4 regions of the Massilia sp. UYP11 genome follow, and region 3 is predicted to be linked to each of the others. Evidence: predicted binding sites of a transcription regulator. Region 3 holds the regulator's gene; each other region holds the start of a gene.
The links. The regulator sigma-54, encoded in region 3, starts transcription at its own class of promoters, with help from an activator protein. The targets are predictions, from matches to a motif close to TGGCANGNAANCTGCTTT.
Positions count from the first base shown of each region.

Region 1: ABIB38_RS17785 (DUF2126 domain-containing protein) is a predicted target of sigma-54. The motif match lies at 5,418-5,435, and genes of this name have one in related genera.
Region 2: prpB (methylisocitrate lyase) is a predicted target of sigma-54. The motif match lies at 3,319-3,336, and genes of this name have one in related genera.
Region 4: glnA (type I glutamate--ammonia ligase) is a predicted target of sigma-54. The motif match lies at 5,308-5,325, and genes of this name have one in related genera.

Region 1 covers NZ_JBNDJE010000015.1:4,322-12,112, reverse strand. The annotation lists gene ABIB38_RS17790 (circularly permuted type 2 ATP-grasp protein) at 1-1,970, opposite strand, end outside; gene ABIB38_RS17785 (DUF2126 domain-containing protein) at 2,008-5,346, opposite strand; gene ABIB38_RS17780 (circularly permuted type 2 ATP-grasp protein) at 5,510-6,922, shown strand; gene ABIB38_RS17775 (alpha-E domain-containing protein) at 6,924-7,791, shown strand, end outside.
Region 2 covers NZ_JBNDJE010000007.1:108,598-116,388, forward strand. The annotation lists gene prpR (propionate catabolism operon regulatory protein PrpR) at 1-935, opposite strand, end outside; gene ABIB38_RS12855 (DUF485 domain-containing protein) at 1,097-1,405, shown strand; gene ABIB38_RS12860 (cation acetate symporter) at 1,405-3,066, shown strand; gene prpB (methylisocitrate lyase) at 3,375-4,265, shown strand; gene prpC (bifunctional 2-methylcitrate synthase/citrate synthase) at 4,281-5,441, shown strand; gene acnD (Fe/S-dependent 2-methylisocitrate dehydratase AcnD) at 5,453-7,791, shown strand, end outside.
Region 3 covers NZ_JBNDJE010000001.1:738,686-746,476, forward strand. The annotation lists gene ABIB38_RS03250 (KpsF/GutQ family sugar-phosphate isomerase) at 1-855, shown strand, start outside; gene ABIB38_RS03255 (KdsC family phosphatase) at 855-1,409, shown strand; gene lptC (LPS export ABC transporter periplasmic protein LptC) at 1,421-2,026, shown strand; gene lptA (lipopolysaccharide transport periplasmic protein LptA) at 2,073-2,621, shown strand; gene lptB (LPS export ABC transporter ATP-binding protein) at 2,633-3,385, shown strand; gene ABIB38_RS03275 (RNA polymerase factor sigma-54) at 3,397-4,872, shown strand; gene hpf (ribosome hibernation-promoting factor, HPF/YfiA family) at 4,948-5,307, shown strand; gene ABIB38_RS03285 (enoyl-CoA hydratase/isomerase family protein) at 5,431-6,516, shown strand; gene ABIB38_RS03290 (DUF5694 domain-containing protein) at 6,600-7,670, shown strand.
Region 4 covers NZ_JBNDJE010000020.1:21,804-29,594, forward strand. The annotation lists gene ABIB38_RS20425 (transglycosylase domain-containing protein) at 1-2,312, shown strand, start outside; gene ABIB38_RS20430 (TAXI family TRAP transporter solute-binding subunit) at 2,309-3,811, shown strand; gene ABIB38_RS20435 (hypothetical protein) at 3,854-4,594, opposite strand; gene ABIB38_RS20440 (rhodanese-like domain-containing protein) at 4,615-5,070, opposite strand; gene glnA (type I glutamate--ammonia ligase) at 5,387-6,802, shown strand; gene ABIB38_RS20450 (DUF4124 domain-containing protein) at 6,966-7,478, shown strand; gene glnL (nitrogen regulation protein NR(II)) at 7,475-7,791, shown strand, end outside.

The sequences.
Region 1 (7,791 bases), on a different contig from region 3:
GGCGCGGAAGCCGGCTGCACCATGCGGTTCAGCGCGCGCCAGTTGTCGACCGAGAAGCGTTCGTGCAGCTGGCCGGCGATCCGGTACAACTGTTGCTGCTGGCGCGCCAGGCCGGGCACGTTCGGCGAGACCACCGCCAGCATCAGGGCCGCCTCCATCTCGGCATCGGTGAAGATGGCGCTGGCCTGGCCCGGCCCTTCGCCAGGCCCCGGCGCCGGCGCTTTCTTTTCGGCGTCGATCAGCCCGAACCAGATGCACAGCGCCTCGACGGTCGGCCACTCGGCGCCGCGCTGGTCGAAGCGCACGTTGAACAGGAAATGGAGCGCGACCCGCAGCAGGCGCGCGATATTGTCGCAACGCTCGACATGGCGCCCGAACCACAACAGATTCTCTGCCATGCGGCTCGACAGGTTGCTGTCTTCGCGCACCAGGTCGGCGCCCGTGATGCTGCGTTTCTGCAGGCGGTGCACTGCGGCCCGGGAGCGCGCCTGGACCCAGGTATCCTTGCTGGCCCCGCCCATCTGCATCGTCAGCACGCGCGCATCGGGCCCGGTGGCCACCCGGGTCAGGCCGCCCGGCATCACTACGTAGCCATGCGGCGTGGCGCAGGCGAACACCCGCAGGCCGATGGCGCGCGCCTGCAGGCCGGGCGTGGCGCCGTCGTTCCACACCGGCGCCTGCGACAGCCGCACCAGTTCCTGGGCGATGTAATTGTTGGGATTGGCGCGCAGGCGGGCGATGAAGGCTGCGCGCGCGGCGCCGTCCAGGTCCTGGCCGAACACGGCCGCTTGCGGCAGTTGCGAGAAACTGGGCTTGATCACCAGCCGGTCGAGCCTGGCGACCACGGTTTCCAGCGCCGCATCTTCGCCGCACCACCAGGTGGCCACCGACGGCATCTTGAGGGGCTCGCCCAGCAAGCGCTTCGACAGCGCCGGCAGGAAGCCGAGAAGCGCGCCCGATTCGAGCAGGCTCGAGCCGAGGCTGTTGGCGACCAGCACGTTGCCGCGCATGGCGGCCTGGGTCAGGCCGGCCACGCCCAGCAACGAGCTTTGCAGTTCGAGCGGATCGCACGATTCGTCGTCGACCCGGCGCATGATCACGTGCACCCGGTGCAGGCCGTCCAGGGTTTTCAGGTAGACCACGCCGTCGCGCACCGTCAGGTCGCCGCCTTCGACCAGCGGCAGGCCGAGATAGCGCGCCAGGTAGGCCTGTTCGTAGTAGCTCTGGGTGCGCGGGCCCGGCGTCAGGAGCACGATCAGCGGCGCTTCGCCCTCGCGCAGCGGCGCCGGCGCGTCGCCGCCGGCCGCGCACCGGCGGCCCCAGTGCACCAGGCTCTCGTGCATGGTGCGGAAGAACCGGGTCAGGGGCTGCACCTTGAGTTCGCGCAGCAGGTCGGGGAAGGTGGGGGCGATGATGGCGCGGTTTTCCAGCGCATAGCCGGCGCCGAAGGGCGCCTGGGTACGGTCGGCCATCACCCACCAGCGGCCGTCCGGGGCGCGCGCCAGGTCGACCGCGTAGAAGTGCAGGGCGACGTCATCGTGATGGCGCATGCCGTGGCAGGACCGCAAAAAGCCCGCGTGGCCGTGGATCAGCGCCGGCGGCAGCAGGCCTTCGCTCAGCATCTCCTCCTTGCCGTAGACGTCGACCAGGATCCTGTTGAGCAGGGTGGCGCGCTGGATCACGGCGGCCTCGATGCCGCTCCATTCCTCGTGCGGCAGGATCAGCGGCAGCACGTTCAGGTCCCACTGCCGTTGCCGGCCGTGGGCGTCGGCGGGCACGTTGTAGCTCACCCCGTTTTCGCGCACCTGGCGCTGCACCATCTGCTGGCGCTGGCGCATCACGGCGGGCGCCTCGTGCGCCAGGTTGTCCAGCAGCGCACGCCAGTGCGCGCGCGGCGCCTTGGTCGCGTCGAGCATTTCGTCGAAACTGTCCGGCGCGGCCAGGTAGTGGGCAAGTAGTTGATTCGGCATCGAAGCTGCTGATTACAGGTGGTACGAAAGCGACAGGTTAGCCTGCCTGCCAGCGTAAATCTAGTGTCATAGGGAAACTAGGATTGAGCGGCTCCTTGCGCACCGTCATCGGACCCGGTGTATGGCCATGCGGCCAGAAGCGGGCGAAACGGCGCGCCTCGGCGGCATTGGCATTGACCGGCGAGCCCGTTTCATTGCGTCCGCCCGGATGCACCACGTGGTAGGTGCAGCCGCCGATCGCACGTCCGCTCCAGGTGTCGACCAGGTCGAACACCAGCGGCGCCTGGACCCGGATGCTCGGATGCAGGGCCGACCATGGACTCCACGCGCGAAAGCGCACGCCGGCCACGTACTCGCCCGGCACGCCGGTCGGGTGCAGCGGCAGCATGCGGCCGTTGCAGGCCACCACGTGGCGGCCGTCGGTCAGTCCGCGCACCAGCAGCTGCATGCGTTCGACCGACGAATCGACGTAGCGCGCGGTGCCGCCGGCCGCGACTTCTTCGCCCAGCACGTTCCACGGCTCGATCGCCTGGCGCAGCTCCATCTCGACGCCCTCGTAGACGACGGTGCCGAAGCGCGGGAAGCGGAATTCGATAAAGGGCTCGAACCAGTGGTCTTCGAAGGCATAGCCGGCCGCGCGCAGGTCGCGCGCGACGTCGCGGATATCCTGGGCGACGAAATGCGGCAGCATCCAGCGGTCGTGCAGGGCGGTGCCCCAGTGCACCAGCCCGGCCTCGCAGGGCTCGCGCCAGAAGCGCGCGACCAGGGCCCGCAGCAACAGCATTTGCAGCAGGCTCATACGTTCGTGCGGCGGCATTTCGAAGGCGCGGAACTCCACCAGGCCCAGGCGGCCGGTCGGGCCATCCGGCGAATACAGCTTGTCGATCGAAAATTCGGCGCGGTGCGTATTGCCGGTCAGGTCGACCAGCAGGTTGCGCAGCAGGCGGTCGACCATCCACGGCTTGTCGCCCGGCTGCAGGGTCGGCAGCACCTTGTCCATCTGCTGGAAGGCGATCGCCAGTTCATACAGGTTGTCGTCGCGCGCCTCGTCCACGCGCGGAGCCTGGCTGGTCGGTCCGATGAAGGTCCCCGAAAACAGGTAGGACAGGGCGGGATGGATCTGCCAGTAGGTGATCAGGCTCTTGAGCAGGTCGGGACGGCGCAGCATCGGGCTGTCTTCGGCGCTGGCGCCGCCCAGGGTGGCGTGGTTGCCGCCACCGGTGCCGGTGTGGCGGCCGTCATGCATGAATTTCTCGGTGCCCAGGCGCGTGAGGCGCGCTTCCTGGTACAGGGTCGTCACGTTGTGCACCAGCTCGTTCCACGAGGCGGCCGGATGGATATTGACTTCGATGACGCCAGGGTCGGGCGTGACGCTGAGCAGCTTGACGCGCGGGTCCCGCGGCGGCGCATAGCCTTCGATCCGCAGTTGCATCCCGAGCCTGGCGGCGGTGGCCTCGACCGCGCCGACCAGCGCCAGGTAATCCTCAAGGCGTTGCTGCGGCGGCATGAAGACGTGCAGGCGCCCGGCGCGCACTTCGACGCACAGCGCGGTGTGGATCACCTCGCGCGCGGCAGGCTCGTCGCGCGCGGCAGGCTCTGAGGGCGCGCCCGGCGCGCCGGTCCTGCCGGCCTGCTGGCCGCCAGCGCGGCCCGGCGCCGCTTGCACGGCCTCTTGCAGGGGCGCCAGGGCGGCGCGCGGGGCGAACGGGTCGACCTCGACATCGGGATCGCGTTCCTGCGCCAGCACCCATGGCAGCGAGGCCAGCGGCAGTCTCAGGCCGATCGGCGAGTCGCCCTCGATCAGGTACAGGTGTTCGCGCCGCAGCGGCCAGGCCGAGGTGCGCCAGCCGGCGCCGGCCGCGGCCTGCAGCGGCAGCACGTAGCCGGCCACCTGGCCCAGGCCGCGTTCGAGCAGGCGCGCCAGCCGGCGCCGTTCCTCCGGCGCGTCCAGGTCTGCCTGCAGGGGATCGAGGTTGGACGGCAGCGCCTGCTCGCGCTGGGCCTGCAGCAGCACGTCCTCATAGGCGGGGATGACGCTGCCGGCGGGCAGGCCGAGCGCATCGACCAGCGCGGCGGCGAAACGGGCGGCGTCCGCGGCGCCATAGCCGTCGTCGACGTGTTCGCTGGAAAACAGGTCGGGGTCGCGCCACAGCGGCTCGCCGTCGACGCGCCAGAAGATGTTCAGCGCCCAGCGCGGCAGCGGTTCACCCGGATACCATTTTCCCTGGCCGTAGTGGAGCAGCCCGCCCGGCGCGAACCTGTCCTTCAGTCGCTGCGCCAGCGTGCCGGCCAGCGCGCGTTTCCGCTCGCCGTGCGCCTGGGTATTCCACTCCGGCGCGTCCATGTCGTCGATCGAGACGAAGGTGGGCTCGCCGCCCTGGGTCAGGCGCACGTCCTGGGCCAGCAGATCGGCGTCGACCTGCCGGCCCAGGCGGTCGATGGCCTGCCAGTCGGCGTCCGAATACGGTTTGGTCACGCGTGGGTCTTCATGGATGCGGGTGATCGTCATCTCGTGGACGAACGTGACCTCGGCCTCGTCGCTGAAGCCCGTCACCGGCGCCGCCGACGAGGGCTGCGCCGTGCAGGCGAGCGGGATATGGCCTTCGCCCGCCAGCATGCCCGAGGTCGGGTCGAGCCCGATCCAGCCGGCGCCGGGGATGTACACCTCGGTCCACGCGTGCAGGTCGGTGAAGTCTTCGATGGCGCCGCTCGGACCGTCGAGCGCCTCCTGGTCGGCGCGCAGCTGGATCAGGTAGCCGGAAACGAAACGCGCCGCCAGCCCCATCGTGCGCAGGATCTGCACCAGCAGCCAGCCGCTGTCGCGGCACGAGCCGGTGCGCTTCTCCAGCGTGTCTTCCGGCGTCTGCACGCCGGGCTCCATGCGCAGCAGATAAGCGATGTCGCGCTGCAGGCGCTGGTTGATCGCCACCAGGAAGTCGGCGGTATTCATCGGCTCCGCCAGCAGCTCGCGCCGCGCCGCCGCCACCCATGCCCGCAGCAGCGGGCCGGCCGGCTCAGGCTGGGCGTAGGCGCTCAGTTCCCCCTGCAACTGCTCGGGATAGGCAAAGGGAAAATGCTCCGCATATTGCTCAACGAAGAAGTCGAAGGGATTGATGACGGTCATGTCGGCGACCAGGTCGACAGTAAACTCGAGCGTATCCGTTTTTTCCGGGAACACGAAGCGGCCGATGTAATTTCCGTATGGGTCTTGCTGCCAGTTGATGAAATGCTCCTGCGGCAGCACCGACAGCGAATACGACAGGATCGGCGTGCGCGCGTGCGGCGCCGGACGCAGGCGCACCTCATGCGGCGAGAGGGTGACTTGCCGGTCGTAGCGGTAACTGGTCTTGTGGTGCAGCGCGATACGGATAGCCATGCGGGCGTGCCTTTATAGGAGAGATCACGAACAATACCAGCACATCGATACATGCCTGTTTCAACTGTGCATAAGCATGATTCATACCCGCAATATAATGGGTTCGTGCGGCCTTGCCGAGCTGGCACGTTTCTTGATTGCACTGATGCCACTGGAGGGCCCAATGCCGAACTTTTACAATGAAATGTATTCCTCTGCGGCAACAGCAAGGCCTCACTATGACGCGTTCGCGCGCTGGCTCGCCTCGCAGCCGCCGGAGCTGATCGCGCAAAAGCGGGTCGAAGCCGAACTGACTTTCCAGCGGGTGGGGATCACCTTCGCGGTCTATGGCGACAACGCCGGCAAGGAGCGCTTGATCCCGTTCGACATCATTCCACGCGTGATCAATGCCGCCGAATGGGCCAGGCTGCAGGCCGGCCTGGTGCAGCGGGTGACGGCGCTGAACCGTTTCCTGCACGATGTCTACCACAGGCAGGATATCCTGAAGGCGGGCATCATTCCGTCCGGGCAGATCCTGAACAATGCGCAGTACCGCCCCGCCATGCAGGGCATCCAGGTTCCTTCCAATATCTACGCCCATATCGCCGGGGTCGACATCGTGCGCGCAGGTGAGGGCGAGTTTTATGTTCTGGAGGACAATCTGCGAGTGCCGTCCGGCGTGTCCTACATGCTGGAAAACCGCAAGATGATGATGCGGCTGTTCCCCGCCCTGTTCGCGCGCAACCGCGTGGCGCCAGTGGAGCACTATCCCGACCTGCTGCTCGACAATCTGCGCACCGTGGCGCCGGACGGACCGCTTGACCCGACCGTGGTCGTGCTCACGCCCGGCATGCACAACTCGGCCTATTTCGAACACGCCTTCCTGGCCCAGCAGATGGGTGTGGCGCTGGTGCAGGGGCAAGACCTGTATGTCAGCGACGACACCGTCTACATGCGCACCACGCGCGGGCCGAAGCAGGTCGACGTCATCTATCGCCGCATCGACGACGACTACCTCGATCCACGCGCCTTCCGCGCCGAGTCCACGCTGGGCGTGCCGGGCCTGCTCGACGCGGTGCGCGCCGGGCGGGTCGGCCTGGCCAACGCCATCGGCACCGGGGTGGCCGACGACAAGTCGATCTATCCCTTCGTGCCGGACATGATCGAATTCTACCTGGGCGAAAAGCCGATCCTGAACAATGTGCCGACCTACCAGTGCCGGAAAAAGGAAGACCTGGCCTATACCCTGTCCCGGCTGCCCGAGCTGGTGGTGAAGGAAGTACACGGCGCCGGCGGCTACGGCATGCTGGTCGGGCCGGCCTCGACCCACGCCGAGATCGAGGCCTTTCGCGAGCGCCTGGTGGCCAACCCGGACGGCTATATCGCCCAGCCCACGCTGGCCTTGTCGGCGTGCCCGACCTATGTCGAATCGGGCATCGCGCCGCGCCACATCGACCTGCGTCCCTTCGTCTTGTCGGGCAAGACCGTGTCGATGGTGCCGGGCGGCCTGACCCGGGTGGCGCTGCGGGAAGGTTCGCTGGTGGTCAATTCATCGCAGGGCGGCGGCACCAAGGATACCTGGATACTGGAGAACTAGCATGTTGAGCCGCACCGCAGACCACTTGTTCTGGATGGCCCGCTACACCGAGCGCGCCGAAAACACGGCCCGCATGCTCGATGTCCGGGTCCAGCATTCGCTGATGCCGCAGTCGGGGCAGGCCGAGCAGCAGGGCTGGCGCAGCATGCTGGTCGTGTCCGAGCTGGAGGAGCAGTTCGAGGCCAAATACCCCGCGCTCACGCAGAAGGACGTGATCGACTTCATGGTCCGCGATCCGGACAACCTGTCCTCGATCACGAGCTGCCTGCGCGCGGCGCGCGAGAATGCGCGCGCCGTGCGCGGCGCCCTGACCACCGAGGTGTGGGAAACCGAGAACACGACCTGGCTGATGCTGCAGCAGCATCTCGACAAGCGCACCTTCGAGCACGATCCCGGCCAGTTCCTGGAATGGGTCAAGTACCGCTCGCACATGTCACGCGGCGTCACGCTGGGCACCATGCTCCAGGACGAGGCGTTCAACTTCATCCGCCTCGGCACCTTCCTGGAACGGGCCGACAATACGGCGCGCATCCTCGACGTCAAGTTCAGGTTCGGCGGCGCCGATGCCGCCCAGGCCGGGACGCAGGCAGAGTTCTACCAGCTGGCGGCGCTGCTGCGCTCGGTGTCCGCCTTCGAGACCTACCGCAAGGTCTACCGGGACGCCATCACGTCGACGCGGGTGGCCGAACTATTGATACTGCAAGAGAAAATGCCGCGCTCGCTGGTGGCGTGCATGGCCGCGGTGGTGGCCAACCTGAAGGACGTGCGTAATGCGCAGTCGCACGATACCGAGCGCCTGGCCGTGGAGCTGTACGCCATGCTGCAATCGGCCCCGATCGGCGACATCCTCGAAGAAGGCCTGGACGCCT
Region 2 (7,791 bases), on a different contig from region 3:
AACAGGCCGGCGTGGCCGCCGCGGCGCGCGCCGGTGAACGCGCCTTCCTCGTGGCCGAACAGCTCCGACTCCAGCAGCGACTCGGCGATCGCGCCGCAGTTCACCGCCACGAAGGGGCGGTCGGCGCCGCGCCGCGCTCTCTCGCGGTGGATCGCCTGCGCCACCAGTTCCTTGCCGCTGCCGGTCTCGCCCTCGATCAGCACGGTGCTGGGCGAGCGCGCGTACAGCACCACGGTCTGGCGCAGGCGCTCCATCGCCGGAGCGTCGCCGCGCAGGTCGTTGATGCCGCGCCGTGGGCGTTGTTCCGCTCCCTTGCGCCGTCCGCGGCCGGCCTCGAGCCGGGTCAGGCGCGCCAGCTCCAGCGCGTCGTCGAAGGCCTGGCGGATCGAGGCCGCCGAATACAGGAACACGCCGGTCAGCCCGGCTTCCTCGGCCAGGTCGGTGATCAGGCCCGCGCCGACGATCACGGCGATGCCCTCGGCCTTGAGCTCGTGCACCGCGGCGCGCGCATCCTCGCGCGTCACGTAGGTGCGCTGGGCCAGGTCCAGGCCGAAGGTGGCGGCGAAGTCGCCCAGTTCCGGCAGCGGCGCCTGGTAGCTGATGACGCCGATCCGGTGGGAGACGCGGCGCGCCCGCGCCAGCGCCTTGAGCACGTCGAAGCCGCTGGCCTTGGCCGCCACCACCGGCACCGACACGCGGCCCTTGAGCCAGGCGGCGTTCGAGCCGGCCGCGATGACCACGTCGCAGTGTTCGAGCGCCAGGCGCTCGCGGATGTGTTTCGCCGCATCGTCGAAACCAAGGTGCAGCGGTTCGATCGAAGCCACATGGTCGTATTCGACAGTGATGTCGCGGAACAGGTCGGACAGGCGCGAGACGGAGACGGTCCAGATGACGGGCTTGTCACCGGCGTCGAGCGGTGGGCGGGATGCGTTCATGTTTCAAGTTTAGTGCATTTTCAGCGTCAGGTTTCAATTTGAAACGGCTGGAGCTGAAAGCGAACGGTCATTTACTTCCATGCCGTAAGAATCCGGTAAGGGGCCAGCCGTAGGATGGGTCTCAGCCGAAAAGGCAATACCAGAAAAATCAGGAGACAAAAGTGGACCAAGATATCGTACAAAGGGTCAAGAGCGACCCGAATTACCTCAAGCTCAAAGAAACCCGTTCCCGGTTCGGCTGGACGCTGACCTGGGCCATGATGATCGTGTACTACGGCTTCACGCTGCTGGTCGCCTTCAACAAGGAGTTCATGGGTTCCCGCATCGGTGAAGGCGTCATGACCTGGGGCATTCCCCTGGGCCTGTTCGTCATCGTGTTCACCATCGTCATCACCGGCATCTACGTGCGCCGCGCCAACCGCGAATACGACGAACTGAGCGACGCCATCAAAGCGAAAGTGGGTGCATGATGATGAAACGCTTCCATACCGCAGCCGCTCTGGCTCTCCTTGCCGTCGCCGGCATCGCCCAGGCCGCCCCGGACCTCGGCCAGGGCGTCAAGCAAGCCACCAACTGGACCGCCATCATCATGTTCGGCGTGTTCGTGCTGGGCACCCTGTACATCACCAAATGGGCCGCCGGCAAGACCCGCTCGGCATCCGACTTCTACACCGCCGGCGGCGGCATCACGGGCTTCCAGAACGGCCTCGCGATCGCGGGCGACTTCATGTCGGCCGCGTCCTTCCTGGGCATTTCCGCCGCCGTGTTCCTGGACGGCTTCGATGGCCTGATCTATGCGATCGGCTTCCTGGTCGGCTGGCCCGTCATCACCTTCCTGATGGCCGAGCGCCTGCGCAACCTGGGCCGCTACACCTTCGCCGACGTGGCCTCGTACCGCTTCGCCCAGAAGCCGATCCGCGTGTTCGCGGCGTCCGGCACCCTGGTCGTGGTGGCCTTCTACCTGATCGCGCAGATGGTCGGCGCCGGCCAGCTGATCAAGCTGCTGTTCGGCCTGGACTACTGGATCGCGGTGGTGCTGGTCGGCATGCTGATGATGGTCTACGTGCTGTTCGGCGGCATGACCGCCACCACCTGGGTGCAGATCATCAAGGCCGTGCTGCTGCTGTCGGGCGCCTCGTTCATGGCGTTCTCGGTGCTGGCCCATTATAACTTCAGCCCGTCGCTGCTGTTCCAGACCGCCACCGAGCTGCACGCCAAGGGCGACGCGATCATGGGCCCGGGCAGCTTCATCAAGGATCCGATTTCCGCGATCTCGTTCGGCATGGCGCTGATGTTCGGCACCGCCGGCCTGCCGCACATCCTGATGCGCTTCTTCACCGTCCCGAGCGCCAAGGAAGCGCGCAAGTCGGTGCTGTGGGCCACCACCTGGATCGGCTACTTCTACATCCTGACCTTCATCATCGGCTTCGGCGCGATCGTGCTGGTGGGCACCAACCCGGCCTTCAAGGATGCTGCCGGCGCACTGCTGGGCGGCAACAACATGGCAGCGGTCCACCTGGCGCAAGCCGTGGGCGGCGACGTCTTCCTGGGCTTCATCTCGGCCGTGGCCTTCGCGACCATCCTGGCGGTGGTGGCCGGCCTGACCCTGTCGGGCGCCTCGGCGGTCTCGCACGACCTGTACGCCACCGTGTTCAAGAAGGGCCAGGCAACCAGCGCCAACGAGCTGAAGGTGTCGAAGATCACCACCCTCTGCCTCGGCGTCATCGCCGTGCTGCTCGGCATCGCGTTCGAGAAGCAGAACGTCGCCTTCATGGTGTCGCTGGCCTTCGCGATCGCCGCCTCGGCCAACTTCCCGGTGCTGTTCATGTCGGTGCTGTGGAAAGACTGCACCACCCGCGGCGCGACCGTGGGCGGGTTCCTGGGCCTGACGACCGCGGTCGTGCTGACGGTGCTGTCGAAGTCGGTCTGGGTCGACGTGCTGGGCAATAGCGCAGCGATCTTCCCGTACGCTTCGCCGGCGATCTTCTCGATGTCGGTGGGCTTCTTCGGTATCTGGCTGTTCTCGATCACCGACAAGGGTCCGCGTGCCCGCATCGACCGCGCCGGCTTCGAGGCGCAGGAAGTGCGCGCCGAGACCGGTATCGGAGCGGCGGGTGCGTCGGGACACTGAACGCAGCGCAGCATGAGGTAACGAGGGCGGCCTGCGGGCCGCCTTTTTCATTGTGCGCCCGGTCGCTGGAATCAATGGGTGCGCTTACGGGGCTCAAGCGCGGGAAGGCCCGTGTTTCAATTTCACATCGGCGTTTCAATTTGAAACGAATGCACAGGCGGCACGGAGCGCGGCCGCCATTCTCTTCATGATGGGCAGGTCAAGTCATTGATTTCACAGTAAAAACTCAGTCAATGGCCATCCTGTTGTCGCTGGCACGCCGCTTGCATATCTAGTGGCGACATCGACTGAACCAGAAAGGACACAGCATGGCCTCCATCTCCGCCGGCGCAGCATTTCGCAGGGCAATCCAGGAAGAATCCCCGTTGCAAGTGGTTGGCGCGATCAATGCCAACCACGCCTTGCTGGCCAAGCGCGCCGGCTTCAAGGCGCTCTATTTGTCGGGCGGCGGCGTGGCGGCGGGTTCGCTGGGCTTGCCCGATCTCGGGATCTCGAACCTGGACGACGTCCTGATCGACGTGCGCCGCATCACCGACGTGTGCGACCTGCCGCTGCTGGTCGACGTCGACACGGGGTTTGGCGCATCGGCCTTCAACGTCGCGCGTACCGTGCGCACCCTGGCCAAGGCCGGCGCCGCCGCCTGCCACATCGAAGACCAGGTCGGCGCCAAGCGCTGCGGCCACCGTCCGGGCAAGGAAATCGTCAGCAAGGACGAGATGGTCGACCGCATCAAGGCCGCCGCCGACGCACGCCCGTACGACGAGTTCGTGATCATGGCGCGCACCGATGCGCTGGCAGTGGAGGGCCTGGACGCCGCCATCGAGCGCGCCGTGGCCTGCGTGGAAGCCGGCGCCGACATGATCTTCCCCGAGGCGATGACGAGCCTCGAGATGTATAAACGGTTCGCGGATGCGGTCAAGGTGCCGGTGCTGGCCAACATCACCGAGTTCGGCGCGACTCCGCTGTTTACCGTCGACGAGCTCAAGGGCGCGGGCGTCGGCCTGGTGCTGTATCCGCTGTCGGCCTTCCGCGCCATGAACAAGGCGGCCGAGAACGTGTACAGCGCGATCCGGCGCGACGGCACCCAGCAGAACGTGCTCGACACCATGCAGACGCGCGCCGAACTGTACGACCGCATCGACTACCATCGTTATGAACAGAAGCTCGACGCGCTGTTCGCCCAGAACAACGCCAAGTAATCAGGAGACCAGGACATGAGCGCCATCAGCAACGAGACCCCGACCTTCAAGCCGAAGAAATCCGTGGCCCTGTCCGGCGTCGCCGCCGGCAATACCGCGCTGTGCTCGGTCGGCAAATCGGGCAATGACCTGCACTACCGCGGCTACGACATCCTGGACGTGGCCGACGCCTGCGAATTCGAGGAGATCGCCTACCTGCTGGTGCACGGCAAGCTGCCGAACGAGGCCGAGCTGCGTGGCTACAAGGCGAAGCTGCGTTCGCTGCGCGGCCTGCCGCAGGCGGTGAAAAGCGCGCTCGAGGCGCTGCCGGCCGGCGCCCACCCGATGGACGTGATGCGCACCGGCGTGTCGGTCCTGGGCTGCGCCTTGCCCGAGAAGGACGACCACAATCTCGCCGGCGCGCGCGACATCGCCGACCGCCTGATGGCCTCGTTCGGCTCGATGCTGCTGTACTGGTACCACTACAGCCACGCCGGCCGCCGCATCGAGGTGGAAACCGACGACGATTCGATCGGCGGCCACTTCCTGCACCTGCTGCACGGCTTCAAGCCGAGCCCGTCCTGGGTCCAGGCGATGCACACCTCGCTGATCCTGTACGCCGAGCACGAATTCAATGCGTCGACGTTCACCGCCCGCGTGATCGCCGGCACCGGTTCGGACATGCACTCGGCCATCACCGGCGCCATCGGCGCACTGCGCGGTCCGAAGCATGGCGGCGCCAACGAAGTGGCGCTCGACATCCAGAAGCGGTACGAAAACGCCGACGAAGCCGAAGCCGACATCCGCAACCGCGTGGCCAACAAGGAAGTCGTGATCGGCTTCGGCCACCCGGTGTACACGATCTCGGACCCGCGCAACAAGGTGATCAAGGAAGTGGCGCGCTCGCTGTCGCTCGAAGCCGGCTCGATGAAGATGTTCGACATCGCCGAGCGCCTCGAATCGGTCATGTGGGAAGTCAAGAAGATGTTCCCGAACCTGGACTGGTTCTCGGCCGTGTCGTACCACATGATGGGCGTGCCCACCGCCATGTTCACGCCGCTGTTCGTCATCGCGCGCACCTCGGGCTGGGCCGCCCACGTCATCGAGCAGCGCATCGACAACAAGATCATCCGCCCGAGCGCGAACTACGTCGGCCCCGAAGACCTGGCGTTCGTGCCGCTGGCCGAGCGCAAATAAAGAGGTTTGTCATGAATGCGAATCACCTGAAACCGCTGCCCGGCACCGACCTGGAATACTTCGACACGCGCGCCGCGGTTGACGCCATCGAACCCGGCGCCTACGACGGCTTGCCCTACACCTCGCGCGTGCTGGCCGAGAACCTCGTGCGCCGCTGCGATCCAGCCCTCCTGAACCAGGCGCTGGGGCAGATCATCGAACGCAAGCGCGAGCGCGACTTCCCCTGGTATCCGGCGCGCGTGGTCTGCCACGACATCCTGGGCCAGACCGCGCTGGTCGACCTGGCTGGCCTGCGCGACGCCATCGCGGCGCAAGGCGGCGACCCGGCCCTGGTCAATCCGGTGGTGCCGACCCAGCTGGTGGTCGACCACTCGCTGGCCGTCGAATGCGGCGGCTTCGACCCGGACGCGTTCGCCAAGAACCGCGCGATCGAGGATCGCCGCAACGAAGACCGCTTCCATTTCATCGACTGGACCAAGCGAGCGTTCCAGAACGTCGACGTGATCCCGCCCGGTAATGGCATCCTGCACCAGATCAACCTGGAACGCATGTCGCCCGTGATCCAGGTGGAAGGGCGCGTGGCCTATCCGGACACGCTGGTCGGCACCGACTCGCACACGCCGATGGTCGACGCGCTGGGCGTGATCGCGATCGGCGTCGGCGGGCTGGAAGCCGAGAGCGTGATGCTCGGCCGCGCCTCGTACATGCGCCTGCCCGACATCGTCGGCGTCGAACTGACCGGCAAACCCGGTCCCGGCATCACCGCCACCGACACCGTGCTGGCGCTGACCGAGTTCCTGCGCCAGTCGAAGGTCGTATCGACCTACCTCGAGTTTTATGGCGAAGGAGCCTCCGCGCTGACCCTGGGCGACCGCGCCACGATCTCGAACATGGCGCCGGAATTCGGCGCCACCGCCGCGATGTTCTACATCGACGAGCAGACCATCAAGTACCTGCGCCTGACCGGCCGCGAGGACGCGACCGTGCACCTGGTCGAAACCTATGCGAAACAGGCCGGCCTGTGGGCCGACAGCCTCGCCACTGCCCAGTACGAACGCACCTTGTCGTTCGACCTCTCCAGCGTGGTGCGCAATATCGCCGGGCCGTCGAACCCGCACAAGCGCGTGCCGACCTCGGAACTGGCGGCGCGCGGCATCGCCCACACGGCCGAGAACCGGGTGCAGGCCGAACCGGGCCTGATGCCCGACGGCGCCGTAATCATCGCGGCGATTACCAGCTGCACCAACACCAATAATCCGCGCAACATGATCGCCGCCGGCCTGTTGGCGCGCAACGCCAACCGCGCCGGCCTGCAGCGCAAACCCTGGGTGAAAAGTTCGCTGGCGCCGGGCTCGAAGGCGGTCGCCCTCTATCTGGACGAAGCCGGCCTCACGCCCGAGCTGGACAAGCTGGGCTTCGGCGTCGTGGCGTTCGCCTGCACCACCTGCAACGGCATGAGCGGCGCGCTCGACCCGACCATCCAGCAGGAGATCATCGAGCGTGACCTGTATGCGACCGCCGTCCTGTCGGGCAACCGCAACTTCGACGGCCGCATCCATCCCTATGCCAAGCAGGCGTTCCTGGCCTCGCCCCCGCTGGTGGTCGCGTATGCGATCGCCGGCACGATCCGCTTCGACATCGAGAAGGACGTGCTCGGACTGGACGCCACGGGCCGAGAGATCCGCCTGGCCGACCTGTGGCCGTCGGACGAAGAAATCGACGCCGTGGTCGCCGCCAGCGTCAAGCCCGACCAGTTCCGCAAGGTCTATACGCCGATGTTCGCGCGCGTCGTCGACGATGGCGCCGCGGTCAGCCCGCTGTACGACTGGCGTCCACACAGCACCTACATCCGCCGTCCGCCATACTGGGAAGGCGCGCTGGCGGGCGAGCGCAGCCTGCGCGGGATGCGTCCGCTGGCGGTCCTGGGCGACAACATCACCACCGACCACCTGTCGCCGTCGAACGCGATCCTGCTCGACTCGGCCGCCGGCGAATACCTGGCGAAGATGGGCCTGCCCGAAGAAGACTTCAATTCCTACGCCACCCACCGCGGCGACCACCTGACGGCGCAGCGCGCGACCTTCGCCAATCCGACGCTCAGGAACGAGATGGTGAAGGACGGCCTGGGCAACGTGATCGCCGGTTCGCTGGCGCGCATCGAGCCGTCCGGCGAGGTGACCCGCATGTGGGAAGCAATCGAGCATTACATGGAACGCAAGCAGCCGCTGATCGTGGTGGCCGGCGCCGACTATGGCCAGGGTTCGTCGCGCGACTGGGCGGCCAAGGGCGTGCGGCTGGCGGGCGTGGAAGCGATCGTGGCCGAGGGCTTCGAGCGCATCCACCGCACCAA
Region 3 (7,791 bases):
ATGGCTTGCGACGGTCGCGTGGTGGTGTCCGGAATGGGCAAGTCGGGCCACATCGGCCGCAAGATCGCCGCCACCCTGGCGTCTACCGGCACCCCGGCCTTCTTCATGCACCCGGGCGAAGCCGCGCACGGCGACCTGGGCATGGTCACCAAAAACGACGTCGTGATCGCGATTTCCAATTCGGGCGAATCGTCCGAGATCCTCGATATCCTGCCGGCCGTGAAACGCCTTGGCGCGCGCGTGATCGCCATGACCGGCAAACCCGCCTCGCGCCTGGCCAGGCTGGCCGACGTGCACCTGAACATCGCGGTGGACAAGGAAGCCTGCCCGCTCAACCTGGCGCCGACCACCAGCACCACCGTGACCCTCGCCATGGGCGATGCGCTGGCCGTGGCGCTGCTCGACGCGCGGGGTTTCCGCGAACAGGACTTCGCGCTGTCGCATCCGGGCGGCGCGCTGGGCCGGCGCCTGCTGACGCACGTGCGCGACGTGATGCGCAGCGGCGACGCGGTGCCGAGCGTCACCCCCGACACCCCGCTGGTCGAAGCGCTGCTCGAGGTCACCCGCAAGGGCCTCGGCATGACCGCCGTCGTCGACCCCGAAGGCCGTCCGGTGGGCGTGTTCACCGACGGCGACCTGCGCCGCGTGATCGAGCGCATGCACGACTTTTCGAACATCCAGATCCGCGACGTCATGCACGTCAACCCGCGCCGCGTGCGGCCCGACCAGCTGGCGGTCGACGCCGTCGCCGTGATGGAGGAATTCCGCATCAACCAGATGCTGGTGGTCGACGACGACGACCGCCTGGTCGGCGCGCTGCACATCCACGACCTGACCCGCGCCAAGGTGATCTGATGAGCGACACGTTTATCCCGGCCATCACCCCATTGGCCCACATGGAACGCGCCGCGCGCGTGAAGGTCATGATCTTCGACGTCGACGGCGTGCTGACCGACGGCAGCCTGACCTACGGCCCGGAAGGCGAAGTCACCAAGACCTTCAACGTGCTCGACGGCCTGGGCATCCAGCTGCTCAACAAGACCGGCGTCCAGACCGCGATCATCAGCGCGCGCCTGTCGCCGATCGTCGTCAAGCGCGCGGCCGATCTCGGCATTTCGCACGTCCACCAGGGCATCCATGACAAGCGCATCGGCTTCGCCAAGCTCCTGGCGGCCACGGGCTTCACCGCCGAGCAGTGCGGCTACATCGGCGACGACGTGATCGACCTGCCGCTGTTCGCGCGCGTCGGCTTCGCCGTCGCGGTGCCGTCCGGCCACCCCGAAGTGCAGCACCGCGCGCACTACGTGACGAAAAACGCCGGCGGCCGCGGCGCGGTGCGCGAGGTGTGCGATCTCGTGATGCGCGCCCAGGGCACCTACGACCAGGCGCTCGCGCCGTACTTCGCCTGAGGCCACCCAGCATGGCTACCATCGTCCAGAACAAGCGTACCGCGCACCGCTGGAATCTCCTTGCGATGATCGTGATCGGCACCTTCTTCGCCTTCGGCAGCTTCTGGCTGCTGCAGCTGATGCAGGCCTCCGACATCGATGCCCAGCTGGGAGGGCCGCCGGACGAACCGGACTACATCGTCGAGAACTTTTCCTTCGTGCGCATGACCGAGAACGGCCAGCCGAGCTACCTGGTGTCGGGCAAGCGCCTGGCGCATATTCCGAACGGCGACGTGTCGCACGTCGACGCGCCGGTGCTGCGCGGCGTCGAGCCGGGCCGCCCGCCGATGACGGTGGTGGCGAAGAACGCGCAAATCCATCACCAGGAGCACCGGGTCGAGCTGATCGGCGACGTCGACCTGCAGCGCCCCAAGACCGCGCAGAGCGAATCGCTGCACGTGCGCACCCAGGCGCTTACCGTGCTGCCCGACGAAGAAATCCTGAAGACCGATCTGCCGATCGACATGCAGCTTGGCGCCTCCAACGTCAAGGGCACCGGCATGGTCGCCAATAATGCGACCATGCAGCTGCACCTGTCCAGCCGCGGCCAGATCGTCTATCCGCCACGCCAGCGCTGATTCCCCGCACCAGCGCCGCGTGCCAACCCGAGACCCTTAACCGACCATGAAAAAACTACTTGCCGCCGTTTTCCTTTCCCTGCTGTCGCTGACCGCGGCCGCCGAGCGCGCCGATTCGCTCAAGGAGGCAGTCATCAACTTCGACTCGCTCGACGTCGACGAGGTGACCGGCACCCGCATCCTGACCGGCAACGTGGTCCTGACCCGCGGCACCCTGGTGCTCAAGTCCGACCGCGCCCTGGTCAAGGAAAGCCCGGAAGGCTATATGAGCGTGACCCTCACCGCCGCCGGCGGCAAGGTCGCCACCTTCCGCCAGAAGCGCGACGGTGGTTCCGACCTGTGGGTCGACGGCCAGGCCGAGCGCATCGAGTACGACGAGCGATCGGAACTGGTGCGCCTGTATTCCAACGCCGTCGTGCGCGAACTGGAAGGCGCGCGCATGACCAACCAGATCACCGGCCCGTTCATCTCCTACGACAACCGCAAGGAAGTGGCCACGGTGCGTAACGACACCAGCGGCCAGAGCAAGGTTGGCGGCGGCCGCGGCACCCTGATCCTGGCGCCCAAGCGCGCACCAGGCGGAGGCGCCCAATGACGGCGATTCCGATGGAGCTGGACGATTGCAGCACCCTGGTCGTCAAGGGCCTGCAGAAAAGCTATGGCAAGCGCCTGGTGGTGCGCGACGTGTCGCTGCAGGTCGAGTGCGGCGAGGTGGTCGGCCTGCTGGGCCCGAACGGCGCCGGCAAGACCACGTCGTTCTACATGATCGTGGGCCTGGTGCCGTCGGACGCCGGCTCGATCGACATCAACGGCACCGACATCACCAGCCTGCCGATCCACCGCCGCGCCGTATTGGGCCTGTCCTACCTGCCGCAAGAGGCGTCGGTGTTCCGCAAGCTGACGGTGGAAGAGAACATCCGCGCCGTGCTCGAGCTGCAAAAGGACAATGGCAAGCCGCTGTCGAAAGACCAGATCAACGAGCGCCTCGACACCCTGCTGGCCGACCTGCAGATCGAGAAGCTGCGCGAGAATCCGGCGCTGTCGCTGTCGGGCGGCGAGCGCCGCCGCGTGGAGATCGCGCGCGCGCTGGCGACCAATCCGCGCTTCGTGCTGCTGGACGAACCGTTCGCCGGCGTCGACCCGATCGCCGTGATCGAGATCCAGCGCATCGTGCGCTTCCTGAAAGAGCGCCGGATCGGTGTCTTGATCACCGACCACAACGTGCGCGAGACGCTTGGCATCTGCGACCGCGCCTACATCATCAACCAGGGCGCGGTGCTTGCCTCCGGCCGTCCTGACGACATCATCGCGGACGAGTCGGTGCGCCGCGTGTACCTGGGTGAACACTTCCGCATGTGAGCGACGCCTAGATGAAACAGTCCCTGCAACTTCGCACTTCGCAGCACCTCGCGCTCACGCCGCAACTGCAGCAGTCGATCCGGTTGCTGCAGCTGTCGACGCTCGAACTGCACCAGGAGATCGAGCAGATACTGGGCGATAACCCCTTGCTCGAGCGGCTCGACGATCCGCTCGACCGTTCGGTGCGTTTGCTGGCCGATGGCGCCATCAACAATGCGCCCGCCAATGGCGAAGCGCCGCCGGCGCCCGGCCAGCAGGCCGAGGGCCAGGACGCGCCGGCGCAGGAGGGCGAGAGCCTCGAGAGCGGCGCCGACAACGATCGCGTTGATGCTGACTGGAGCGAGGGCGGCGCGCCGTCGTCCGGCGGCGGCGAGGACGAGGACGGCCGCCCGCAGCTGGAAGCCTGCGCCATCACCCTGCGCGAACACCTGATGGAGCAGGTGCGCGAAGCCACCTTGTCGGTGCGCGACCGTGCGCTCGCCGAGCTGGTGATCGATGCGCTGGACGACAACGGCTATCTCGACGAGCCGCTCGACGAGATCCACGCGCGGCTGCCCGAAGAACTCGAGATCGAGATCGACGAGCTGCGCTGCGCGCTGGCGCTGGTGCAGAGCATGGACCCGGTGGGCGTCGGCGCGCGCAGCGCGTCCGAGTGCCTGGCGCTGCAGATCCGGCGCATGCCGGGCGTGCCAATGGTCACGCGGCGCATGGCCCTGACCATCGTCGAAGGTTACCTGACCTGGTTCGCCCAGCGCGAATACAGCAAGCTGAAAAAAGCGCTCGACTGCGACGACGAAGACTTGCGCGAGGTGCAGGCCGTGGTGCGCCAGTGTAATCCGCATCCGGGTGCGGTCTTCGCCTCGAACGTGTCGGACTACGTGGTGCCGGACGTGATCGTGCGCCGCGCCAAGAGCGGCTGGGCGGTCACCCTGAACCCGGACGTGATGCCGCGCCTGCGCGTGAACAGCCTGTATGCCAGCCTGCTCAAGCAAGGCAAGAGCGAAGCGCAGATGGGCGCGCAGCTGCAGGAAGCGAAGTGGCTCATCAAGAACATGCGCCAGCGGTTCGACACCATCCTGCGCGTGGCGGAGGCGATCGTCGAGCGCCAGCGCAACTTTTTCTCCCACGGCGCGGTTGCCATGCGGCCCCTTGTTTTACGCGAGATAGCTGATACACTAGGCCTACACGAGAGCACAATTTCTCGTGTCACAACCCAGAAATACATGCTGACCCCGCACGGCATGTTTGAGTTGAAGTATTTCTTCGGTAGCCACGTTGCCACCGAGGCGGGAGGCGAAGCATCCTCGACGGCAATCCGTGCGCTCATCGCACAATTGACAGGAGCAGAAGACCCTAGGAACCCATTATCCGACAGCAAGATCGCGGAGATGCTCGGGGAACAAGGCATGGTCATTGCGCGCCGGACGGTTGCAAAATACCGTGAAGCCCTCAAGATACCCCCTGTAAGCCTCCGCAAGTCCTTGTAACTGCGCCGTCCACACCCGTCGTGCCTTGTCGCGTTGGTGTGGTCCACACGGTGCATCATTTTCAAAGGAGTGTGTATGAACCTCACAATCAGTGGCCATCATCTCGAAGTGACCCCCGCCATCCGTGAATACGTTCAGAATAAGCTCGAGCGCATCATTCGCCATTTCGACCAGGTGATCGACACCCATGTCTTCCTGGCCGTCGACAACCTCACTGAAAAAGAAAAAAGGCAGAAAGCAGAGATCAACGTCCAGGTGTCGGGCAAGACCCTGCACGTGGCAAGCGTCGCGCAAGACCTGTACGCGGCGATCGATACGCTGATGGATAAGCTGGACCGACAGATCCTCAAACACAAGCAAATGCTGAAGGACCATAGCCGTACTTCGATCAAGCGCCTGCCGGAGCGTGGCAGCGAAGAGGCCGCTGCCGCCTGACCAGGCGCAGGGCTCACACCAGCTAAGGGCGTCTGAGGGGACGCCCTTTTTGCATCCGCCTTTCCGGTTTTACCCGCAGCGCGTGTTCGGTAAAATGCAGGTCTCTCCATGATGGATCACCCCATGACCGACCATGTCCTGACCCGCATCGCCAACCGCACCGGCATCATCACCCTGGACCGCCCGAAGGCGCTCAATTCGCTGTCGCTCGCGATGGTGCGCGCGCTGACCGTGGCGCTGCGCGCCTGGCAGGATGACGCGCAGGTCGAGGCGGTGGTGCTGACCAGCAGCAGCGAGAAGGCCTTGTGCGCGGGCGGCGACATCCGCTTCTTCCATGAGGTCGGCCATGCGACGCCGATGGGCGGCAGTGCGTTGCTCGAGGATTTCTTCACCGAAGAATACGCGCTGAACCACCTGATCCATTTCTATCCGAAGCCCTACATCGCCGTCATGGACGGCGTGGTAATGGGCGGCGGCATGGGCATCGCCCAGGGCGGCCCGGATTGCGGCCTGCGCATCGTGACCGAGCGCACCAGGATGGCCATGCCCGAGGTGAACATCGGCCTGTTCCCAGACGTCGGCGGCAGCCATTTCCTGTCGCATGCGCCGGGACGGCTCGGCTATTACCTGGGCCTGACCGGGCTGACGATCGGCGCCGCCGACGCGCTGCATATCGGGCTGGCCGACCTGTTCGTGCCCGGCGCCGAACTGCCGGCCCTGCATGCGTTGATCGCGTCCACGCCCGGCGCCGCGCTGCCGGCGGCGATCCGCGCCTTCGCGGCGCCATTTTCCGCGCTGGCGGGCGAGAGCGAATTGCCGTCGCTGCGCACGCGCATCGACGCCCATTTCGGCGCGGCCTCGGTGGCCGCGATCATGGCCTCGCTCGAAGGCGACGCGACGCCGTTCGCGCAGCGGGCCCTGGCGGCGATGCGCCAGCGTTCGCCCCTGATGATGTGCGTGACCCACGAACTGCTGGCGCGTGGCGCGCAGCTGTCCGTGGCCGACTGCCTGCGCATGGAGCGCACGCTGGTGCGCCACAATTTCGAGCATGGCGAAGTGCTCGAAGGCGTGCGCGCGCTCGTCGTCGACAAGGACAATGCGCCGCAATGGAACCCGCCATCGCTCGAACAGGTGACGCCGCAGATGGTGGCACGCTTTTTCGAACCGGTGTGGCCGGCGCATGCGCATCCGCTCAGGCACCTCGCATAATCACGGCGAACATATTCATTTTTGCGTGACAGCGTATCGGCGGGGTGTGAACATCGGGCCTTCATGACCTGAAAGGACACCCGATGCGCCTGACCGCCTTGCTGATCTCGATGACCTTATGCGGCGCCGCCGCTGCCCAGGACTATCAGCCAACTTTCGATCCGAGCCGGCTCAAGGGTCCGGCAGCAGGGCCGGTCAACGAGATCATGGTGCTCGGTTCACCCCACTTGTCGCACTTGCCCAAGACGTTCCAGCCTGCCAGCCTGTCCTTGCTCAACGAGCGGCTGGCGGCGTGGAAGCCGCAGGCGATCGCGGTCGAAGAGCGCTCCGGGCCGCAATGCGATTTTCTGCGCCGTCACGCGGCGCGTTATGCGGAGACGGTCGAGACCTATTGCCCGGATACCGCGGCGGCGAAGGCCGCAACCGGTCTGGACGTTCCCGAAGCGACGGCGCAAGCGGAGAAGCTGCTGGCCGGATGGCCGGCGACGCCGTCGCCTGCCCAGCGGCGACGCCTGGCGGCCTTGTTCCTGGCGGGTGGAGAGCCGGCATCGGCTGCGGTCCAGTGGTTCCATTTGCCGGCCGGGGAGCGCCGCGCCGGCGACGGCCTGGATGCCGCCCTGGTCGAGCAGCTGCGAAAGCTCGCGGTCGATCCCGACGAAAGCGTGATGATCGCGGCGCGCCTGGCGGCCCGGCTGGGTCATGAACGCGTGTATGCGATGGACGATCAATCGGCAGGCCGTCCGTACACCGACCGCAAGGCGGCCGGCGAGGCGATCATGAAGGCCTGGGACAATCCGGCCAACCGCGCGCTCCGGCAGGCGGACAAGATCCTGTATCAGGGCTTGGGCAGCGCCGAAGGCATGCTGGCGCTATACCGCGCCTACAATGCGCCCGATCATGTCTCGACGGTCTTCGAAGCTGACTTCGGCGCGGCGCTGAACGAACCGTCGCCGCAGCGCTTCGGCCGCGCCTACATCGGCTACTGGGAAACGCGCAACCTGCGCATGGCGGCGAACATCCGCGACGTCGTGGGCGTCATGCCGGGCACGCGGCTCCTGGTCATCGTCGGCGCTTCGCACAAGGGCTACCTGGAAGCCTATCTGCACCAGATGCATGATGTGCGGGTGGTGGATACTGCGGCGGTGTTGCGGTAATCCACCGCTAACGCGACCATGCACCACCGCATTTCGCACGTCATTCCCGCGGAGGCGGGAATCCAAGTTCGTGCTTACCCACTACGTTCAACGTCGCCACTATGCTGAGGAATTGGGTTCC
Region 4 (7,791 bases), on a different contig from region 3:
CCGGTGCGCGCCGCCAGATCGTGCTCGACTACCTGAACACGGTGCCGCTGTCGGCCAAGTCCGGCTATGGCGAGGTGAACGGCATCGGCGACGGCCTGTGGGTCTGGTATGGCCGCGACTTCGCCAAGGTGAACGAGATGCTGAAGGGCCCGATGACGAGCCCGGACGCCGTGCTGGCCTACAAGGAAGCGCTGTCCCTGATGATTGCCCAGCGCCGCCCGGCCTATTACCTGGGCGCCGGCGAGCCCGACCTCGAAATCCTGACCGACAGCCACCTGCGCGTGCTGGCCCAGGCCGGCGTGATCTCGCCCCAGCTGCGCGACGCCGCCCTGAGCGCCAAACTGCAGCCGGCCCTGCACAGCGGCGTGGCGCCGCCGCCGGCCGACGCCTTCGTGTCGCGCAAGGCGGCCAACGCGGTGCGCAACCACCTCGGCTTCCTGATCGGCGACACGCGCCTGTACAACGTCGACCGCCTCGACCTGTCGGTGGTCTCGACCCTGGACGGCACTGCCCAGCAGGCGGTGACGGCGGCCCTGCGCCAGCTGTCCGACGCCGAGCACGCCAAAGCGGCCGGCCTGACCGGCAAGGGCATGCTCGGCAATGGCGACCCGGCCCAGGTGGTGTACAGCTTCACGCTGATGGAGCGGGGCGAGCACGTCAACTACCTGCGGGTCCAGACCGACAACTACGACCAGCCGCTCGACATCAACGAAGGCGCCAAGCTCGACCTCGGCTCGACCGCCAAGCTGCGCACGCTGGTGACCTATCTCGACATCGTCGACCAGCTGCACAAGCGCTTCGCGCCGCTGGACAAGATCGGCCTGCACGGCGTCGAGGTCGATCCGAAGGACCGCCTGTCGCTATGGGCGCTGGAATACTTCCAGACCCTGCCGGACGGCGCCGACCGCGGCCTGAAGCCCATGCTCGACGCCGCCATGGCGCGCCGCTACTCGGCCAGCCCCGGCGAGCGCTTCATGACCGGCGGCGGCCTGCACACGTTCGGCAACTTCAGCAAGCTCGACGACAGCAAGATCATGGACGTGCACCAGGCCCTGCGCCAGTCCACGAACCTGGTGTTCGTGCGCATGATGCGCGACGTGGTGCGCTACTACATGTTCCAGCTGCCGGGTTCCTCGGCCCAGCTGCTGGCCGACGCCAACGATCCGCGCCGCGCCGCCTACCTGGCGCGCTTTGCCGACAACGAAGGCAAGGATTTCCTGGCCAAGTTCTGGAACAAGTACAAGGGCAAGACCCCGGCGCAGATCGAAGCGCTGCTGTTCTCCGGCGTGCGTCCGCTGGCCTCGAAGCTGGCCGCGGCCCACCGCACGGTGGCGCCCAACGCCACGCTGGACCAGTTCGGCGCCTTCATCCACGCGACCCTGCCGTCGGCCAACGAGGTCGATCCGGAACGCATCCCGAAGATGTACGAGATGTACGATCCGCGCAATATGTCGCTGGCCGACCGCGGCTACGTGGCCTCGGTGCATCCGCTCGAACTGTGGCTGGTGAGCTACCTGCGCACCCACCCCAAGGCCACCTGGTCCGAGGTGACGGCGGCCAGCGTCAAGGAGCGCCAGGAAGTCTACCAATGGCTGTTCAAGACCAGCCGCAAGAACGCCCAGGACAAGCGCATCGCCGGCCTGCTCGAGGTCGAGGCCTTCCTCAAGATCCACGCCCAGTGGAAAAAGATGGGCTACCCCTTCGATTCGCTGGTGCCGTCGTACGCGACCACGCTGGGCGCCTCGGCCGACCGTCCGGCCTCGCTGGCCGAGCTGATGGGCATCATCGTCAACGGCGGCGTGCGTAAACCCATCGAGCGCATCGATTCGCTGCACTTCGCCAAGGACACGCCGTACGAAACCCTGGTCAAGCGCAACAAGGGCGGCGGCAAGCAACAGGTGCTGGCGCCCGAAGTCGCGCGCACCGTGGCCGACGCCATCCAGGGCGTGGTCTCGGACGGCACCGCCAAGCGCGTCAAGACCGCCTTCGTGCAGGCCGACGGCAGCGTCATCGCGCTGGGCGGCAAGACCGGCACCGGCGACCAGCGCTTCGACGTGTATGCGCGCGGCGGCCGCCTGGTCGAATCGCGCTACGTGAACCGGTCGGCGACGTTCGTGTTCAATATCGGCGAACGCTTCTACGGCAGCATGACGGCGTATGTGCATGGCCCGCAGTCGGAACACTACGACTTCACCAGCGCGCTGCCGGTGCAGCTGTTGGCGACGCTGGCGCCGAGCCTGATGCCGATGATCGAGCCGGCGCCGCCGGGCGCGACGCCGGCGGCGCCGGCCCAGCGCCAGTGCGTGCGCTGAAGCCAGGCCGGGGCGCGCGCGGCGGCGCGCAGGTGAAAGGCCTGCGCGCGCGCCTGCAGAATTTCAGCATCGTCTCGCTGCGCGACCTGGTCGTGGCCTCCGGCCCGACCATCCTGCTGGTCGGCGCGGCGCTGCTGCTGGCCTACTGGTGGGTCGATCCGGCGCCGCCGCGCAGCCTGCGCCTGGCCACCGGCCAGGAAAACTCCGCCTACGAAACCTTCGGCAAGCAGTACGCCGCCGTGCTCGCGCGCGACGAGATCAAAGTGACGCTGGCGCCGACGCTCGGCTCGCGCGACAACCTGCGGCGCCTGCTGGCGGGCGAGGCCGACGTCGCCTTCGTGCAGAGCGGCTCGACCGACGGCGAGACGATGAACGCCGATGCCGGGGACAGCGCCGGGCGCCAGGACCTGGTGTCGCTGGGCAGCCTGTTCACCGAACCGGTGTGGCTGTTCCTGCGCGCGGACGCCGACATCACGAAGCTGACCGACCTGCGCGGCAAGCGCATCAACCTGGGCCCGGAAGGCACCGGCGTGCCGCGCCTGCTGCGCCAGGTGCTCGACGCCAACGGCATCGCGCCGCTGGAGGTGCGCATCGGCGACCTGGCCGATACGCCGGCCACGGTGGAGCTATTGGCGGGCCGTATCGACGGCCTGGTGTTTGCGTCGGCGCCGGAAGCGCCGCTGATCCAGATGCTGCTGCAGACGCCCGGCGTCAAGCTGTTCGACTTCGCCCAGGCCGAGGCGTACACGCGGCGCCTGCCGTTCCTTACCCACGTGGTGCTGCCGCGCGGGATCGTCGACCTGGGACGCAATATCCCGGACCAGGATTACCACCTGATCGCGCCGACCGCGACCCTGGTGGCGCGCGAGGAAATCCATCCGGCCCTGGTGGGCCTGCTGGTGAAGGCCGCCACCGAGATCCACGGCGGGGCAGGCTGGTTCCAGCAGCAGGGCCAGTTTCCGTCGCCCAAGTACACCGAGATCCCGGTGGCGCCGGAAGCCGCGCGCTACTACCGCGACGGGCCGCCCTTCATGCAGCGCTACCTGAGCTTCTGGCTGGCCAACCTGGCCGAACGCCTGTGGGTGGTGGTGGTGGCGCTCACCGCGCTCCTGATTCCGCTGTCGAAGATCGTGCCGCCGATCTACGTGTGGCGGGTGCGCTCGCGCGTCTACCGCTGGTATGGCGAATTGCGCGCGATCGAGCAGGCGTTCGAGGACAGCGGCGCGGCGCCGGACGACAAGGTGCGCACCGACTTGCAGCGACGCCTGGACAGCCTCGAAGACCGCGTCAACCACATCTCGGTGCCGCTGGCCTACGCGGACGAACTGTACCGGCTGCGCAGCCATATCCACCTGGTGCGCGAACGCGTACGCGGCTGGCAGCAGGATGGCGCGGCCGGCGACGCGGACCGAGAAGCAGACGGAGAAGCGAACCGAGAAGCAGGCCGCGAAGCAGACCAACACGCAGCGCCGGGCCATCCGGCGCGCGGAAACGGCTGATTCGTCCGCTGCCTGCGATCCCCGGCCCGATTAGGCCCAACCCTAGCTGACCCGTTCGTTGCGACGGCGCGGGACGCCGCGCTCGTACCATGCCGGCGCCCCGGGAACGAGCGCTGCGCGCACCTCGCGGCGCAGGGTGGTGGCGGGAATCGCGTCGGCCGCCAGCCGGCGCAGGCGCCGCACGTCGGCGTGCCGGCCGCGCGCCGCCAGCACGTCCAGGATGGCGTTCACGTCCTGCACATAATTGTGGATTTCGGCCGGAATGCTGGGCGCGCCGGTGAACCGCTGGCGGCGCGCGCGGAAGGCGTCCATCAGGTAGTCGGCATGCTGGCGGATGTTTTCTTCCGGGTTCGGCATCAGGCGTTCGGCCAGCGCGGCGTCGCCGGCGGCGATCACCTGCGGCAGCACGACCCGGATGCAGGAAGCGGCCAGCGCCGGCGCCAGCGCTTCCAGCTTCACGAACAAGTCGCGCGTGCGCACCGGCTGGTCGCACGCATGGTCGATCGAGACCACGTCGAGCAGGTGGTCGCGGTTGCCCTGGCCGGCCAGCAGCAGGGCGGTATTGCGCTCGCGTACCGCTTCGAGCGCCACCGCCGCCGGCGGATGGGCCTCGGCCAGCATGGCCCAGTCGGCCAGGGCGTAGGAACGGCGCACGCCTTGCAGGGACGGGTCGTGTTCGAGCGCGTGCTCGTGGAACCAGGCCAGCGCTTGCAGCGCGGCGTCGTAGCGGCCCTGGTCGGCCAGTTCTCGCGCCGTCGCCAGGCGTTCGATGGGGGTGCTCATCCCGACACCGGGCTGCCCGCTCATGCCCCGACCCACGGCAATCCCGCCTTGCACCAGCCGCCGATCGTCTTGCGATGGCCTTCGCCATCCTTGTCGCCCTCGAAGCCCTCGAGAATGTCGAAGGCGTTCGCATAACCGAGTTCGGTCGCCACGCGGGCGCTGTGGCGCGAGCGCACGCCCGAGCGGCACAGGAACAGCAGGGTGTCGTCCTTGTTCGCCACGCGTTCGAGCTGGGCGCCGAAGTCCGGGTTCGGCACGCCGCCCGGATAGGTGGCCCACTGCACCGCCGCGTGCTGGGCGTCGGGGATGGCGACCCGGCCCACCCAGTCGCGTTCGGCATTGGTGCGCACGTCGACCAGCTTGACCTTCGGGCTGCTTTTGAGCAATTCGAACGCCTCTTGCGGGGTCACTGCACCGGCATAGGGCTGGCCTGCGCCACGTTGGCGCGCTTCCTCGAGAATATTTTCTATCGTCATAATGTTGGTTCCGTTTTTGGGCATTCGGTTGCGCTGCACCACGATGGATCAGTGTATCCTGCTCTGGAATGGTGCATCGGCATGTTTTTGCACTTGATTGGTGCATCCAGTCTGCACTGACAATCTTTCGGCAAGTCTGCCGATCGACGCGATTTTATGGGTAAACTGGCCGGTCCCCCAAGAGCGATTTATGCATGGCCTCATGCAAACGAGATGGCACGGGGTGTGTCACCAAGTTGGCATGCTTCCTGCTTCAACATGATGCAAGTTGTCGGTCTCAGGACGCGACATCCTTTTTTCAATTAGGAGATTCCGAATGGCAAAGTCCGCCGCAGATGTAATGCAACTGGTCAAGGATAACGAAGTCAAATTCGTTGATTTACGCTTCGCCGATACCCGCGGCAAGGAACAACACGTCACGGTCCCGGTGTCGCACTTCGACCTGGACAAATTCGAATCCGGCCACGCCTTCGACGGTTCGTCGATCGCCGGCTGGAAGGGTATTGAAGCCTCGGACATGCTCCTGCTGCCGGACCCGAACACCGCCAACCTCGATCCGTTCATGGAAGAGACCACGCTGTTCATGCAGTGCGACGTCATCGAACCGTCGGACGGCAAGGGCTACGACCGCGATCCGCGCTCGATCGCCAAGCGCGCCGAAGCCTACCTGAAGTCGTCGGGCATCGGCGACACCGCCTACTTCGGCCCGGAACCAGAATTCTTCATCTTCGACTCGATCCGCTGGAAGATCGACATGTCGGGCTGCTTCGTCAAGATCGATTCGGACGAATCGTCGTGGGCGACCGACAAGGAAATCGAAGGCGGCAACAGCGGCCACCGTCCGACCGTCAAGGGCGGCTACTTCCCGGTGCCACCGGTCGATTCGTTCCAGGACATGCGCTCGGAAATGTCGCTGATCCTCGAATCGATGGGCATCCCGGTCGAAGTGCACCACCACGAAGTGGCCGGCGCCGGCCAGAATGAAATCGGCACCAAGTTCTCGACCCTGGTCGAGCGCGCCGACTGGACCCAGAACATGAAGTACGTGATCTGGAACGTGGCCCACAGCTACGGCAAGACCGCGACCTTCATGCCGAAGCCGATCAACGGCGACAACGGCTCGGGCATGCACGTGCACCAGTCGATCTGGAAAGACGGCAAGAACCTGTTCGCCGGCGACGGCTATGCCGGCCTGTCGGAAACCGCGCTGTTCTACATCGGCGGCATCATCAAGCACGCACGCGCGCTGAACGCGATCACCAACCCGGGCACCAACTCGTACAAGCGCCTGGTGCCCGGCTACGAAGCCCCGGTCAAGCTGGCCTACTCGGCCCGCAACCGTTCGGCCTCGATCCGCATCCCGCACGTGGCAAACCCGAAAGGCCGCCGCATCGAGACCCGCTTCCCGGATCCGCTGGCCAACGTCTACCTGTGCTTCGCCGCGCTGATGATGGCCGGCCTGGACGGCATCCAGAACAAGATCCACCCGGGCGAAGCCGCGACCAAGGACCTGTACCACCTGCCGCCGGAAGAAGACAAGCTGATCCCGACCGTCTGCGCCTCGCTCGAGGAAGCGCTGGAAGCGCTGGACAAGGACCGCGAGTTCCTGACCCGCGGCGGCGTGTTCAGCGACAGCATGATCGATGCCTACATCGAGCTGAAGATGAACGAAGTGCAGCGTCTGCGCATGACCCCGCACCCGGCCGAATTCGACATGTACTACTCGTCGTGATCGGTTGATCAATACTGTTGTGCCTGCGCATCGCCAAGCTTGACGGCGATGCCACGAAACGCGGGGAAAGCCATGGCTTTCCCCGCGTTTTTTGTTGCTTCGGGTATAGTCGGGCGCGACTACAATGCATCTTCCCGCTGATGCAAGCTACCGAGTGATTGGAATGACAAACATCGTTTTTCACGGCGCCGTGGCCATGTTCGCCCTGCTGTTTGGCGCCTCGGCCCAGGCCCAGATCTACCGCTGTCTCGATGCCAACGGCCGCCCCCTGTACACCGACACCAAGGTCGGCAAATGCCAGCTGATCGACACCGGCTACAGCTCGCCGCCGGCTTCGGCGCCGATCCCGGCCCCGCGTTCGTCCGGCGGGTCGGGTTCGGCCAGCTCGCCGAGCCCGGCCGCCGCCAGCGCCCCGTCGGGTTTCCCGCGGGTGGACAACGTGGTGCAGCGCGCGCGCGACCAGGAGCGGCGCGACATCCTGGGCGACGAGCTGCGCATCGAGGAACGCAAGCTGGCCGACCTCAGGAAGGAATTCAACAACGGCGAGCCCGAGCGCCAGGGCAACGAGCGTAACTACGCCAAGTACCAGGCGCGGGTGGCGTCCCTGCGCGACGAGATCAACCGGACCGAACGCAATATCGAGGCGCTGCGGCGCGAGATCGGCAATATCAGATGACCCTGCCACCTTTGAACGACGCCTCCGCCTTTGACGCGGGCGATCCGGCGCGCTACGCCGGCCTCGACCTGCTGGCCTCGGCCGTGCTGCTGACCGGCGCCGACGGCGAAGTGCTGTATGCGAACGCCGCCGCCGAGAACCTGATGGAGCTGTCGCTCAAGTCGCTGCAGCGCCATCGGCTGCCCGAGCTGTTCCAGAACGGCGCCGAGCTGGCCGCCCTGATCTGCCAGGCGCTGGCCCACCATTACGCCGACCTGCGCCAGGACCTGACCCTGCAGCGCAACAACCGCGAGCCGCTGCACGTGAACAGCAT